Ruminococcus sp. HUN007: one gene and its partner. The main gene of each other region encodes a partner of the protein of the gene in region 2 in a complex. Links are inferred from orthologs where the notes say so. Each region holds a gene or a part of one and is shown on either strand. Other genes may lie near its edges.

Region 1 (7,232 bases), 220 kb from region 2 along the record:
AAACTGCCAGTGCTTTGGCGGCTCTGGCCTGTACTTTAGCTACATACCCTTCACTCGGACTGATCTCTCCGTTTGTTATGCCCTGAAAGAATACAGGAACCTTATTTATTGACGAATTCATAATATTCAGCAAAACAAGTATCATTGCCTGTACGTTTGCTCCATATCTTACTTTCGTTCTTTTTTCAGGTGCCGTTCTGCTGATCACCAGGGTCCCGCAATTCTTACATTTGTAGACGTAATACTTATGCTTCACCCTCTTTACTTTAACTTCTACTTCTATTTCATAGCGATTTTCTGTTTTTCCGGTATATTCAAACTCATCTTTTTTGCATTTCGGACAACAGTCATCTTCAGTTAAACAATGTTCCGTTATATCAGTTATTGCTTCTTCTGCAGGTGGTTCAAGCTCTGATCTTTTATGCCCTGTTTGGCCTCCTTTGGAATTATCGGTTTCTTCTCTGCTGTTTGGTCTTGCTTTTGATTTCCCGATTGGTGTCTGCGATGTAGGCAGAGATGTATTGGTTCCATCTCTGTCCTGTACCGCTTTCATATGCCGGATCTCGGCTTTAAGTGTTTCTATTATGGTGTCTTTCTCGTCAAGTGCTTTTTGATATTCTTCGTCCTTCTTAGCAAGCTTTTTTTGATACTCACAGAACAAATCATAGTTTTCCTGTCTTAATTTACAGATTGTATCTATCTTTTCATCAAGCTCTTTGGTGTGATTTTCGCATTCAATTACAAGCTGTTCATACCAGATATCGCGTACTTTCTTCACTGCATTTTTTGATGACCGAACTTGTCTGCAAAGCTGTTTTATCCGCCTCTGATATCCAAGATATATGAGATGATGATTATGCTGCAGTTTTTTATATCTCTCACCATTTTCAAATTCTTTTACCAGACGTTTAAGTCTTTTATTTTCATATTGTAATGATGTATTGATAAAAAACTGCCTGTTCATAGCTTGCTTCCTGTTCTGTTTTATTTCTGTTCCAGCGCTCTTTCTGCTGATTCCTTTATGTTCAGTAAGTGATTTTTAAGAATAGCATTTTGTTTTTCAAGTTCGCTGATTCTTTTATCTTTCTGTATACTTTCTTCTTTTAGTTTTTTTATGATTTCCTTGTAATCCGGTTCTGCTGTTACCTTCGTTTCAACAGTATTGCTATTTGATTCTGATTTAGCCTTTCGTCCCGGCTTTCCTGTAGACGGTATCAGTTCTCCCGTTACCGGATCTTCCACTCCAAGATACTTGCGTATTGGTCTTGATTGTTTGGTTACAGGGTCGTAGTGTGATGTTGATTCATAAAGAACCACTCTTCCGGTTTTCTTATCTGTGTAGCGTACAATCGACATGATTTCAGCTTCCTTTCTACACTTGGTACTTATTATTATATCACATACCAACGAAAATGTCAATAGTTTTATTGGTATCTATTTAAACAAATACCACTATGCTTTTTTGTACTTTTTTTACGTAAAAAAAACAGTGCTGAAAACATCGCATTTTCAATGTTTTCAGCACCATTATCATTTTTCTATTTTACATTATTTGGCCGTGAATAGTAACGTTTTCTTCACAAACTACTCTTATCATCAATATTTTTTTTTGTACTATTAGTGATTCGTGCCCTGTCGGCTATGCCCGCTTTTTCGATGAACAGAATTCCGGAATCGTCGGCAGCAAAGCAGAGACTGTCGCGTTCTTCAGGTTCGGTAAGGCTGTTTAACAGTTTTTTTACTGAAGAAGTAAAGTTTCTGTTTTCAAGTTTTATCCGGTCACCCGGCATTCTGTTCCGCAGCACCAGGTCTCCCGTGATGCAGTCAGCGTCGATCATGGCAGTGCACGGCGGAAATCCGTCCTTTTCATACTGGTTTATATCTGCGTATGTGATATAAACTTTTTTGTTCAGAAAAGTATTTTCGCCCTGCGCAGCGCGAATGCATACATTTCCGGCAGATACCGGTTTCTTCGGGATGACTGTTATCCTCAGTACATCATCTGCCGCTTCGGCATAAATATCTCCCTTAAGATTGATCTTGCCGCCGGTAAGTGCGGCTTTTTCCATATCGGCTATCCTTCCGGCATTTACTTCGATATGGTTTTCTGTCAGAAGTCTCGCTATGCAGCGCCTGCGGACTGCAGGGTGAAGCTCTGAGATACCGCGCAGTGTATTACCGTTTTCTGAAAACCGGGAATAAGCTTTTTCCGCCTCTGATTCAATGAATGAACTGTCAGTCCGGAAATTATCCGAATCAGCCGAAATTGTTCTGAAAAGAGCAGGATTTATCTTTTCAAGCACAGGTATTACGTTGTGCCTGATGGTGTTCCTTGTATAGTCGTCAGACAGATTGGTGGAGTCTGTCACAAAGTCCTGTTTCCGTTCCTTTAAGAATGCTTCTATTTCGTTTCGGGTGACTCCAAGCAGAGGTCGGATTATATTATCCCTTACAGGAGGTATTCCTGCAATACCCTTTGTTCCGGTGCCACGGGTGAGATTGAATATCACCGTTTCAGCGTTGTCGTTGGCGTTGTGGGCAGTGGCAAGCTTTTTTCCGGCTGTCTGTTCGGCAAAGAAGCGGTAGCGTATCTCGCGTGCTGCAAGCTCAGTTGACATTTTCATCTTTGCGGCTTCCGCATTTACGTCAAATCTTCCGCAGATAAATGGAACCGAAAGCCTTTGGCAGAGATCACGGCAGAACTTCTCGTCCCGGTCGCTTTCCTCACCGCGGAGGCAGTGGTTTACGTGAATGGCGGAAAGGGTGATCCCAAGCTGGTCCTGCAGTTCGCTGAGTGCAAGCAGCAGGCAGACACTGTCAGCTCCTCCCGAGAGCGCAGCGACAATGTGATCATTTTTTTCCGTCATGCGGAATTTTTCAATATCAGAAAGTATACGACCGAGCATGATCAGCCTTCCTTGTTGGCAAAACGTGTGAACTGACCATCCCAGACCATTTCCACGGTGCCGACTTCGCCGTGACGGTTTTTCGCAACTATACATTCACTGACATTAGGCGATGTGCATGTTGTAGGATTATAGTATGCATCACGGTAGAGGAACATAACTATGTCGGCATCCTGCTCGATGGAACCCGATTCTCGTAAGTCCGAAAGCATAGGACGCTTGTCTGTACGTGATTCAGGACCTCGTGAGAGCTGTGAAAGAAGGATGATCGGCACGTCAAGTTCCTTGGCCATGATCTTGAGCTGTCTTGTGATCTCCGAGATGATAACTACTCGGTTGTCGGTCTTGAGTGTGGAGTTCATGAGCTGAAGGTAGTCGATAACCACAAGACCGAGATTTTTTATTCTCCTGAGTTTGGCCTTCATCTGCTGTACTGTTATGCCCGGCGTGTCGTCGATGAGCATCGGCATACGGCAGAGTGTGTCGGCACTGGAAGCAAGACGCATCCAGTCGTCCTTTTCCAGAAGTCCGCTTCGGAGCTTTTTACTGTCTACGAGAGCTTCTGTGGAAAGAAGTCGTGTCGCAAGCTGCTCCTTGGACATTTCGAGTGAGAAGACTGCCACCTGTTTTTCAGTTTTTCTTGCAACGTTCAGTGCGATGTTCATGGCAAAGGACGTTTTACCCATGGCAGGACGGGCAGCCAGGATTATAAGGTCCGAACGGTTAAGACCTGTTGTGTATGTATCAAGTTTGGTGAAACCTGTCCTTGCACCGAGATATTTTTCCTTGTCCGGACCGGTGATCTTGGCAAGCTGGTCGTAAGCCCCGTAGACAACGTCATTGAGCGGTGTGAGACCAGTGGTGTCACGTCCCTGACGTATGTCATAGATCTTCTGTTCTGCCGAGTCCAGCAGGGAAGAGGCACTGTAACCACCTGAGGCGATATCGCTCAGGATCTGCTGCGCTGTTGCTGCCAGTGTTCTTGCGTAATACTTTTCAGCAACAATATTGCAGTAGTCCTCGATGTTTGAAACGGAAGGCACTGACTGTACCATTGAGACAAGATAATGTTTGCCTTCCTGTTCCGTATCAAAGATCTTCATGGCCAGAGCTTCATTCAGAACAGTAACGATGTCCGAGGTGGAACCGTCTGAAAACATTCTCACCATTATCGAGAAAAGCTGTCGGTGCTGTTCGAGGAAGAAGCATTCCGGTTTGATCTTTTCGAGTACTACTGCCAGAACATTCGGATCATAAAGAATTGAGCCGAGTACAGACTGCTCGGCTTCAATACTGTGAGGCAATTCAAAACCAGCTACCGTTTGTGTCTGATCGTAGCTATTATCCATTTTACGCCTCTGTTACTTCAACTTTCATTTTTGCGGAAATTCCTGTGTAGAGCTTGATCTCGGCTTCGTATTCACCGAAGTTCTTGATCTCGGACTTGAGTGAGATCTTCTTTTTCTCCACTTTCTGTCCGTACTGGGCAGCGATCTCGTCCGCGATCTGTGCAGATGTTACTGCACCGAAGAGCTTTCCTGATGAACCCGCCTTGGCTTTGATAACGATCTTTTTGTCGTTGAGGATATCCGCGGTTTTCTTTGCTTCCGCAGTGTCAACGTCGATCTTGTGCTGTGCAGATGCCTGCTTTCCTTCAAGGTCGCTTAAGTTTTTAGGGGTTGCTTCAACTGCAAGTCCCTTTGTGATAAGGAAGTTTCTTGCGTATCCGTCTGATACGTTCTTTATTTCGCCCTTTTTGCCAGAGCCTTTAACGTCCTGTGTAAAAATTACTTTCATTTCAATTCTCCTTCTGAGGTAGTGTTTTAGTGTCTGTCATATTTTCCAGCAGATACTGTTCGATCGCATCAAGAAGCATTTCCTTGGCCTTCTCAGCGGTGATGTCCGGTATCTGTGCGGCCGCCATTGTCTGGTGTCCGCCGCCGTAGTGGAGCTTTTCCACTATCAGCTGGACGTTTACTTTTCCGTAGGAACGTCCTGATATATTCATTTTTCCGTCAGCGTCGAAAATTACGAATGAAGCACTTATGTCGCTTATGTTCATGAGCTCGTCGGCAGCCTGTGAGGCAATGACTCTCATGGATTTTTCAAGCTCAGGTGTCGTTTCAACAACAGATACCGCAAAGCCCTTGTAGAGTTCGGCGGAGGAAACGATCGCCGCTTTCATTCTGTAGAAATCTATGCTGTTTGTGAAAAATTCCTTTACTGAAACTGTGTCGGCTCCCATTTTCTTGAGGTAGGCAGCTGCTTCGAAGGTTCTTACCGTTGCCCTGATAACAAAGTTCTTCGTATCGAGCATGATTCCGGCAAGAAGAGCGTTGGCTGCTTCTTCAGGAAGCCTTGTGAAATTCTTGAAGTAAGGGATGATCTCCGTTACCATTTCCGATGCGGATGAGGCATTCGGGTCATGGAAGAACAGAAGAGAGTTGTCTATGTAGTTGACATCTTTTCTGTGATGATCGATTATTGCAGTGTTCTTTACTTTCTCGTAAAGTGCCTTGCTTTCAAGCAGAGCCTTCTTGTGCGTGTCAACGATGATGAGAAGACTGTCGCGGTCGGTCATTTCGAGAGATTCAGCCTCGGTAATGAACGAAATGTCCTTTATCTGTTCACGGGCACGCTGTATGAGTTCCGGTGCAAGGTGGGTGCTTTCGTTTATTACGATGTACGACTTTCTTCCGAGTATCGATATAGCGCATGAAAGACCGATCGAAGCACCGAGTGCATCAAGGTCGCCGTTCATGTGACCCATGATGAAAATTGTCGAAGCGTCATCGATGAGTTTCTGTATTGCAATCGATTTGAGACGTGTTTTGAGCTTTGACTGTTTTTCAACAGGCTTGGAAAGTCCTCCGAAGAATTCGTAGCCGTTTTCCGTTTTGACAGCAGCCTGGTCGCCGCCGCGGCCGAGAGCCATGTCGAGAGCTTCCCTGGCGAAGACCTCACTTTCAGCAAGTGAGTTTCCGCCTGCTCCGACACCGATCGAAACGGTGAGCATGATACCGGTTCCGGCACCTGCCTTGCGGATCACGTCAAGTATACTGAAACGTTCTTCAATTACCTTGCGAAGATGCTTGTCTTCAAAAATAATAAGGAATCGGTCCTTTGAACAGCGCTGTATCATGCTGTTCTGACCGGAAGTGAAGTTTTCGAGTGCCTGTTCAAGATTTGCAAGCACCTTGGAACGTTCGCTTTCCTTGGTGTTCTGGAATACTTCCTCGTAATTGTCTATAACGAAAAAAGCCACAGTAGGTTTCTTGTCGCTGTATTCCTGGCATATGCTGATATAGTCAGTGTCATCCTTGAAAAACAGGATCTCGAAATCCACCTTGTAGTCACGGCTTTCAACGCATTTTACGCTGTATTTTTTATCTGCGTATTCAACGGTGAACTCTTTTTTGTCCTGCAGACAGTCTGCGTCGATGAGGAGAGATTCACAGATGCTCATTCCGTATGCGTCGGTTCCGTTTGAAATTGTATCAAAAAAAGCGTTGTTGTACCAGAGAATTTTACCGGTCTTGTCCGTGATGGCGATAGGCTCAGGCGAATTGTAAAGGCAGTAGCACTTTACCTGGTCGAGACTTCGTTCAATACGGTTGAAGTACTTGTAGATATTCTGCTTCATTCGTATTGCCTGTGAGATCAGCAGGAAAATGAGAAGCAGCGTTACCAGCATGTACATGAAAGATTCCTCTTCGTTGTACGTGTAGATACGCAGCGATGAAATAAAGCAGAGCGTTATCATCATCATCGAAGATATGGCAAGCGGTATGAACTTTCTTTTATTCGTGAATATTCCCCTCCTTTCACGGGAAACGCTTTCCGGACGGATATCCGGTGGAGACTGCCGCGGTTTCATGCGATGCTTCGCATTTATCCGGCAGACGGGCGTTACCCAAGTATTTACCCCGCATAAAGCGGGGCGTTTCCTGGATCTGCAGTTTCAGATGTCAGATCTCCATTATTATCGGAAGGATCATAGGACTTCTCTTTGTCTTGCTGTAGATGTACTCGGAAAGTGCATCCTTAAGCTTTGACTTGAGTGAGTTCCATTCCCTGAGATCGTGGATGGAGCACTGTGAAAGTGTTGCGTTGAGTACCTGTTTTGCTTCTTCGATAAGTTCTTCGGATTCACGCACATAAACAAATCCGCGTGAGATGATGTCCGGACCGGAAGCGATGATGTTTGATGCCTTGTCGATCGCGATAACAACGATTATGAGACCGTCCTGGGCAAGATGCTTTCTGTCGCGGAGAACTATTGATCCGACGTCGCCTACGCCAAGGCCGTCAACAAGTATGCGGCCG
Region 2 (7,256 bases):
AACAGGAATTCTGATAGTTCTTGCCTGATCAGCAATCGCTCTTGTGATAGCCTGTCTGATCCACCATGTAGCATATGTCGAGAATTTGAATCCCTTTGTGTGGTCAAACTTTTCAACTGCCTTTATAAGGCCTAAGTTACCTTCCTGAATGAGATCAAGGAACTGCATTCCGCGTCCGCCGTAACGCTTTGCGATACTTACAACAAGACGGAGGTTTGCTTCAGAAAGACGCTTTCTTGCATAAGGATCACCTTTTGCCATTCTTTCTGCAAGTTCGATCTCTTCTTCTGCTGAAAGGAGAGGTACACGGCCGATTTCCTTAAGGTAGATCTTTACAGGGTCATCGATCGCAATGCCTTCAGTTGAAAGAGCCATTTCGAGGTCATCATTGAGTCCTGAGTCAAGTCCTATTTTCAGATCTGTGTCAGGAGAAAAATCCTCTACAATTTCAATGTTGAGGTTGGCACATGTTTCATAAAAAGAATCCATCTGATCGACATCAAAGTCGGTCTCCTCAAGAACATCAGTAATTTCTTTGGTCGTGAGTTTGCCGGTAGCTTTACCCTGTTCAAGTAAGCTTTCAATTGTCTTTTTTTCACTTGCCATATTAAGTTCCTCCTGTATTTTATATTTCTCTGTGTTTCTGAAGGGAACGAAGATCGTCGTCTGAGATCACCGAATCCTTTGCGAACACGGAGTTTCTGTCGAATTTTTTTAAAACATTTATGCAGTCGTTAAGAGTGTTTTCACTGATCGTGATCTCCCGGTTCCGGGCTGTTATCCCGCTTATTTTACCGATCTCAGCATCGCTGAAAGATTCGGATAAAAGTGAAAGTGAAAACTCTGAAGAATTTCTGACTGCGTCAGCAACTGCAAGATAAACACGTCTGTTGAATTCAGTAACGAATTCTTCGGGCTTTATCTTCGAAGCGATATCATCAAGCCTGTCCGGGTTTTTGATAAGGTAGAGTATAATGAACTCTTCAGCTTTGCTCTGGTTTGAGAATTGTGAAGCTTCGGGATTTATATCATCCTTTTTTGTCAGGCTGCGTTTTGTTGATTCCCATTCCAGCTTCTGCTTTATATTCTTCCGCGAGCTGACGGCATGCGATACCTGTTCGTTAAGAACGTTTATATTGATACCGGCATCGCGTGATACACGGGAAATGTATACGTCACGCTGAAGCGCATCTTCAAGCGACGCCAGAACGCTGACTGCTTTTTTTAGATAAGTGTATTTATCATTTTCTGCGCTAAGGTCAAGTCCTGCTTTGCATCGTTCAAGTTCAAAGTTTACAGCGTCATCAGCTCCGTCAAGCAGGAGTCTGAAACGCGTGCTGCCGAATTTCTTGATGTATTCATCAGGATCCTTTGCATCAGGTATTTTTAAAATTCTGGTGGTCAGCCCTGCGGCAGAAAGAAGATTTATCGCTCTTCTTGTGGCGGTCTGTCCGGCTTCGTCCGAGTCATAGGAAATAATTATCTCGGAAGCGTACTGAGACATAAGCCGTGCCTGCTCAGGCGTGAGGGCAGTGCCGAGTGTGGCTACTACGTTTTCAAAACCTGCCTGGTTAATGGAAATAACATCCATATAGCCTTCTGCAAGAATAAGTCTTTTGGCAGGTGAATTCTTGGCATGATTGAGCGAGAAAAGATTTCTGCTTTTCTTGAAGACCGGTGTGTCTGCAGTGTTCACATACTTCGGTCCTTTTTTATCACCTATTATACGTCCTCCGAAGGCAATTACGTTGCCGCGCAGATCGATGATAGGAAACATAACTCTGCCTCTGAAGTTGTCGTAGGCACCTTTGTCAGAGTACTTGCATACATCTGCAGTGATCATTTCCTCGTCACGGTAGCCCAGCGACCTTAAATGGTCGCGGAGTGCGTGCCATTCATCAGGAGCATATCCCAGACCGTATTTTTTTATTGTTTGAGGGGTGAGCTTTCTGTCCTTAAAATATTCAAGACCGCGTTTGTCAGGGCCGGAAAGGAGATACCGGAAGAAGAACTTTGCAGCTTCGCGGTTTATCTCGTAGGTCCTTGCTTTTTTTCTTGCATATTCATCGTTTCTGCTGTCGTTTTCCGGCATGGTTATACCGGCGCGTTCAGCAAGGAAACGTACTGCTTCAATGTAGCTCAGGTTTTCAATTCTTTTTATAAATGAAATAACGTCTCCTCCGGCTCCGCATCCGAAACAGTAAAAACTCTGCGTGTCACTGTAAACAGTGCAGGAAGGAGTTTTTTCCGAATGGAACGGGCACAGACACTTGGAAGTTGATCCGTGCTTTTTAAGGGAGGTATAGGAGCTGAATACATCTTCTATCGGATTACCGAGTCTCAGCTGATAAAGAAAGTCTTCAGATAATGCCATTTTAGCCCTCCGGACGATCGTGCGTTATGAAAAATCCTCGAAAAGCTTTTCGGATTCTTCAATCTCGATCTTACCGTTTGACACATCGGTAAGTTTGGCTTTAAGAGGTTCAAAATGCTCTTCCTTTACGAGAAGCTCAAGAGAGATGCTGTCCTCGAACTTTGATGACAGTTCTTTTACTTCATACTGCGGCAGAATATAGGCTACCTTGCTGTACAGGTTGTAGTCCATTAAAAATGAGATCCTGTAGCATTCGCACATGTCCATTATCTCAGCGTTTTCGACAGCAAGTTTTGCTGATGTGGAGTAGGCGCGTACAAGACCGCCGCCTCCCAGAAGAATACCGCCGAAATAACGTGTCACAACACAGCATACGTCAGTAAGTTCATTCTTCTGAAGAATGTCAAGTACAGGTACACCGGCTGTTCCCTGGGGTTCTCCGTCGTCAGAATATCTAGTTATGTTGTTGTCGCGGAGAATGTATGCGTACACGTTGTGGGTAGCTTTTCTGTGAAGAGATTTTATTTCATTTATAAAAGCGACTGCTTCGTCGTTTGTATGAACAGGGCAAAGATACGCTATGAATTCAGAACGACGTTCAGTAAATGTTATGCTGTCTGGTTTTTTGATTGTTCTGTAGCCCATTTGATTACACCGTCTTTGTCCTTGTAAATAAAAACGGGCGACTCTATAAAATATAAAGTCACCCTTGTTTCTCCGGAACTTAGTTCTTGCCGAAACGCTTCTTGAATCTGTCTACACGTCCGCCTGTATCAACAAGCTTCTGCTTACCTGTAAAGAAAGGATGGCATTTTGAGCAGATTTCAACCTTAAGATCGCCCTTTGTAGAACGTGTTTCGAGTACGTTACCACAAGCGCATGTGATCGTAGCCTTTTCAAAGCTTGGATGGATATCCTTTTTCATTAGTAGTGTCACCTCTTTGCAATAAACTATTATGATTAACATAGTAGCCCATCAGTTACTTTAGACAGTAGTACTATCGATAATTCACTTGTAAAAATTATTATAACATATCGCGGAATAAAAGTCAATACTTTTTTTATCAGAATCCGAGGATAGTTCTGAATTCAGCATCGAGCTTTTCATATAAAGCTGTTGCTTCTTCCTGTGTCTTGCCTGTTGTTGTATAGTAAACCTTGATCTTAGGCTCTGTGCCTGAAGGTCTGATAATTATTGTTGCTTCGTTTTCAAGAGCGAAAACAAGAACATCTGACTTAGGAAGTGTGATAGCTGTTTCTGCACCTGTTTTGATATTCTTTGTAACGCTTGCAGCGTAGTCAGAGAATTCAACCAGTGAAAGTCCGCCGACTGACTTCGGAGGGTTTGTACGGAGTGAAGTCATGATCTCCTTCATTCTTTCCATACCTGTGATACCTTCACATGTGAAGCTTCCGAGCATGTGCTTGTAAACACCGTACTTCTGATACATTCTGTCTCTTGCTTCGATAAGTGTCATGCCTTTGGTTCTGTAGTAAGCAGCCATTTCGCAGATGAGCATTGAAGCAACGACAGCATCCTTGTCTCTTACGTATGTACCTGCAAGGTAGCCGTAGCTTTCCTCGAAACCGAAGATGTATCTGTCTTCCTCACCCTTTTCTTCAAGGAAACCGATCTGTTCGCCGATGAACTTGAAGCCTGTGAGAACGTCGATGAGTTCAACACCGTAGTTCTTTGCAATCGCAGCAGCGATCTTTGTTGTAACGATAGTCTTTACAGCTATCGGATTTTTCGGCATTGTTCCGAGCTTTGTTCTTTCTTCGCATATATATTCGAGAAGCATTGCGCCGACTTCGTTTCCTGAGAAGAGAACTACGTCGTCACCTGATGATACTGCGATACCAACACGGTCAGCATCAGGGTCTGTTGCGAGAAGAAGGTCAGGCTTTACTTCCTTTGAAAGCTTAAGACCGAGTTCAAGAGCTTCTCTGATCTCAGGGTTCGGGTAAGGGCATGTTGTGAAGTTTCCGTCAGGATTTTCCTGTTCAGGAACAACTGTAACGTCCTTTACGCCTATTCTGTCGAGAATAGTTCTTACCGGCTTGTTGCCTGTACCGTTGAGCGGTGTGTAAACTACCTTGAGTCCGCTGTCCTTTACGAGGTCAGTGTGGATTCCCTGAGCGAGAACGTTTTTGTAGTAATCTTCGATAACTTCGTCGCCGATGTAGCTTATCATGCCGTTTGCAAGTCCTTCTTCGAATGAGATGTATTTCGGACCTTCAAACATGTCAACGCTGTTGATCTTGTTAATAACGATGTTTGCCACGTCAAGTGTGATCTGGCATCCGTCTGCGCCGTAAGCCTTGTATCCGTTGTACTTTGCAGGGTTGTGGCTGGCAGTTACCATGATACCAGCACTGCATCCGAGAGCACGTACTGCAAATGAAAGGCAAGGTGTCGGCATAAGTTCCTTATAGATATATGCCTTGATACCGTTGGCAGCAAGAACGCCTGCAGCAGCCTTTGCAAAAACGTCAGACTTGATTCTGCTGTCATAGGAGATAGCAACGCTTCCGTTTTTGTATGAGCCGTTTACATAGTCAGCAAGTCCCTGTGTTGCACGGCGTACGGTGTAGATGTTCATACGGTATGTACCTGCACCGATAGTACCTCTGAGTCCGCCCGTTCCGAATTCGAGGTTTCTGTAGAATCTGTCTTTTATGGCATCAGAGTCATCCTTTATTGAAGCAAGTTCTTCTATGAGGTCCTTATCTTCAGTTGCTTTCTGAGTCCATAGTGTGTATAACTGCATCTCATCCATATCAATTACTCCTCTGATAAGTCATTATTTCTAAATCATACATAAATATTATACCATATTGCCTGTTGATTTAAAAGGGACTTTAATAATTTTCACGAAATTGTCATGTGCAAATTTACAGTCGTAAATAAGACGAATTTGTGCACAACAGACAATTGAGATATTTATTTTTGAAAAGCGTTAAAAAAAGGATGAAAACATGGTATAATAACGTTGATAAAAGAATTATCAGTGCTGACTGCAGAGGCTTATATATGACGAAAGGAATAAATTGTATGAAATTTGACGGAATAATATTTGATCTTGACGGGACAATGTGGAATTCTACTGAAGGTGTATGTGCAACATGGAACCAGGTGCTGGAAAGTTATCTGGAAATAACTTACCGTATAACACCTGAAAAGCTCTATGCAACAATGGGCCTTCCGATGGATGAGATAGGCCGCAGACTTTTTCCTGACTGTGACGAAAAGAAACAGGCGGAACTTCTTAAAAAGTGCGGTGATCTTGAAAATGAATATCTTGCTGAACACGGTGGAATACTCTATCCGGATCTTGAAAAAACACTTGCAAAGCTCTCGGGAAAGTATAAACTGTTTGTCGTAAGCAACTGCCAGAACGGATACATCGAAAGCTTCTTTGAGGCGCACGGCACAGGAAAGTATTTCACCGACATCGAGTGCTTCGAAAACACCGGTCTTTCCAAGGGCGAGAACAACAAACTCGTGATTGAAAGAAACGGCCTTAAAAGCGCGGTTTACGTAGGTGACACCCAGGGCGATGCCGATTCAGCCGCAGTTGCCGGCATCCCGTTCATCTACGCATCCTACGGCTTCGGAAATGTAAAGAAGTACGATTATTCTATTGAAAAGTTCAGCGATCTTCTTGACATACTGTAAAATGGTTCCGCCCCTTCTTACGACGTGCCGGGATTATTGATAGTGCGCCAAAAGCGCACGCTTCATATTTCAAAAGCTAAACGGTGTTCATGTAAAGAGTGTCGTTTCCGTTTTTACTATTGCTAAAAATGAACAAATACAGTATACTAATAAATGAAAGAAAACAACGGGAAAGGAGCAGATAACATGCCACGAAAAATAGGAACCGGAGTGCAGAGTTTCAGCAAACTCAGAGAACGCGGTAGTTTTTTTGTAGATAAAACAGAGTTTATAAGCGACTGGTGGAATGCAGATGATGAAGTCACTCTCATCACTCGTCCGCGCCGTTTTGGCAAAACACTGAACATGAGTATGCTCGAATGTTTCTTCAGTCCGGAGTATGCGGGAAGAGCAGATCTTTTTGAAGGATTGAATGTCTGGAAAGATACAGAAATGAGAGAATTGCAGGGAAGTCAGCCGGTTATCTTCGTTACAATGGCAGCGATAAAAGGTATTGATTATAAGGATTTTCTTGAACAGATGAATGCAGAAATGCAGTCGGTATATTCACGTTATGAAGAGTTTATAAATTACAGTGATAAGATCTCAGATGCCAAAAAAGAAAAATTTAATCTTTTTAACAGAACGATGATCAAAACGATGGTTGCCGAACCGGATACCCCTGATAAAAAAGTTAATACAACAATACTGAAGCAGAGCATAGCGTTTCTTTCTGAGTTGTTGTCTATCCATTACGGAAAGAAAGTAATAATACTTCTTGATGAATATGATACGCCGATGGTCGAATCCTATGTGAAGAAATACTGGGATGAAACAGCTGCGTTTATGCGGACATTTTTCAATACAACATTCAAAAGCAATCCGTACATGTACCGCAGTGTGCTTACAGGAATAACAAGAGTAAGTAAGGAATCCCTGTTTTCAGATTTCAATAATATAGAGATATGTACACTTTCAGCAGTAAAATATCAGGAATACTTCGGGTTTACTGAAGAAGAAGTATTTGCTGCGATGGACGAATATGGCCTTACCAATAAGGATGAAGTGAAATACTGGTACGACGGATTTACCATCGGTGATCTTAAGGACATTTATAATCCGTGGTCAGTGACTAATTTCCTTGGCAAGAAAATATTATCACCTTACTGGGCAAATACCAGTTCCAATAAACTTGTAAGTGACCTTCTGCGCGAAGGCGATGCG

The links.
Region 1: the proteins of dnaG (region 2) and dnaB are in contact, whole or in part, in a crystal structure (PDB 2R6A), measured with the Geobacillus stearothermophilus proteins. The link is inferred for Ruminococcus sp. HUN007 from one-to-one orthologs. Residues at the interface, in WP_049624496.1 of Geobacillus stearothermophilus: Lys456, Leu457, Leu458, Pro459, Ala460, Asn463, Ala464, Leu467, Leu535, Leu536, Ile537, Ala538, Gln544, Glu545, Asp548, Tyr549, His552; in WP_033016901.1 of Geobacillus stearothermophilus: Ser13, Glu15, Ala16, Gln18, Glu91, Leu92, Asp94, Ala95, Val96, Pro97, Thr98, Ala99, Ala100, Asn101, Tyr104, Tyr105, Ile108.

What each region holds. Positions count from the first base shown.
Region 1 is NZ_JOOA01000002.1:2,686,140-2,693,371, forward strand. Bases 2,083-4,938 are described here. They hold dnaB (replicative DNA helicase), read right to left. Parts: upstream 4,256-4,938; coding sequence 2,909-4,255; downstream 2,083-2,908. Other genes in these bases: tilS (tRNA lysidine(34) synthetase TilS), read right to left, coding at 2,083-2,906; rplI (50S ribosomal protein L9), read right to left, coding at 4,257-4,703; CC97_RS15830 (DHH family phosphoesterase), read right to left, coding at 4,705-4,938. Outside these bases: CC97_RS15805 (transposase), read right to left, coding at 1-964; CC97_RS15810 (hypothetical protein), read right to left, coding at 985-1,356; more of tilS, read right to left, coding at 1,578-2,082; more of CC97_RS15830, read right to left, coding at 4,939-6,783; CC97_RS15835 (ribonuclease J), read right to left, coding at 6,875-7,232. UniProt on the Escherichia coli protein: The main replicative DNA helicase, it participates in initiation and elongation during chromosome replication. Travels ahead of the DNA replisome, separating dsDNA into templates for DNA synthesis.
Region 2 is NZ_JOOA01000002.1:2,908,855-2,916,110, forward strand. Bases 1-2,880 are described here. They hold dnaG (DNA primase), read right to left. Parts: upstream 2,375-2,880; coding sequence 626-2,374; downstream 1-625. Other genes in these bases: rpoD (RNA polymerase sigma factor RpoD), read right to left, coding at 1-606; CC97_RS16745 (YigZ family protein), read right to left, coding at 2,399-2,880. In the rest of the region: more of CC97_RS16745, read right to left, coding at 2,881-3,019; rpmE (50S ribosomal protein L31), read right to left, coding at 3,099-3,299; CC97_RS16755 (phospho-sugar mutase), read right to left, coding at 3,439-5,154; CC97_RS16760 (HAD family hydrolase), read left to right, coding at 5,430-6,053; CC97_RS16765 (AAA family ATPase), read left to right, coding at 6,240-7,256. UniProt on the Escherichia coli protein: RNA polymerase that catalyzes the synthesis of short RNA molecules used as primers for DNA polymerase during DNA replication.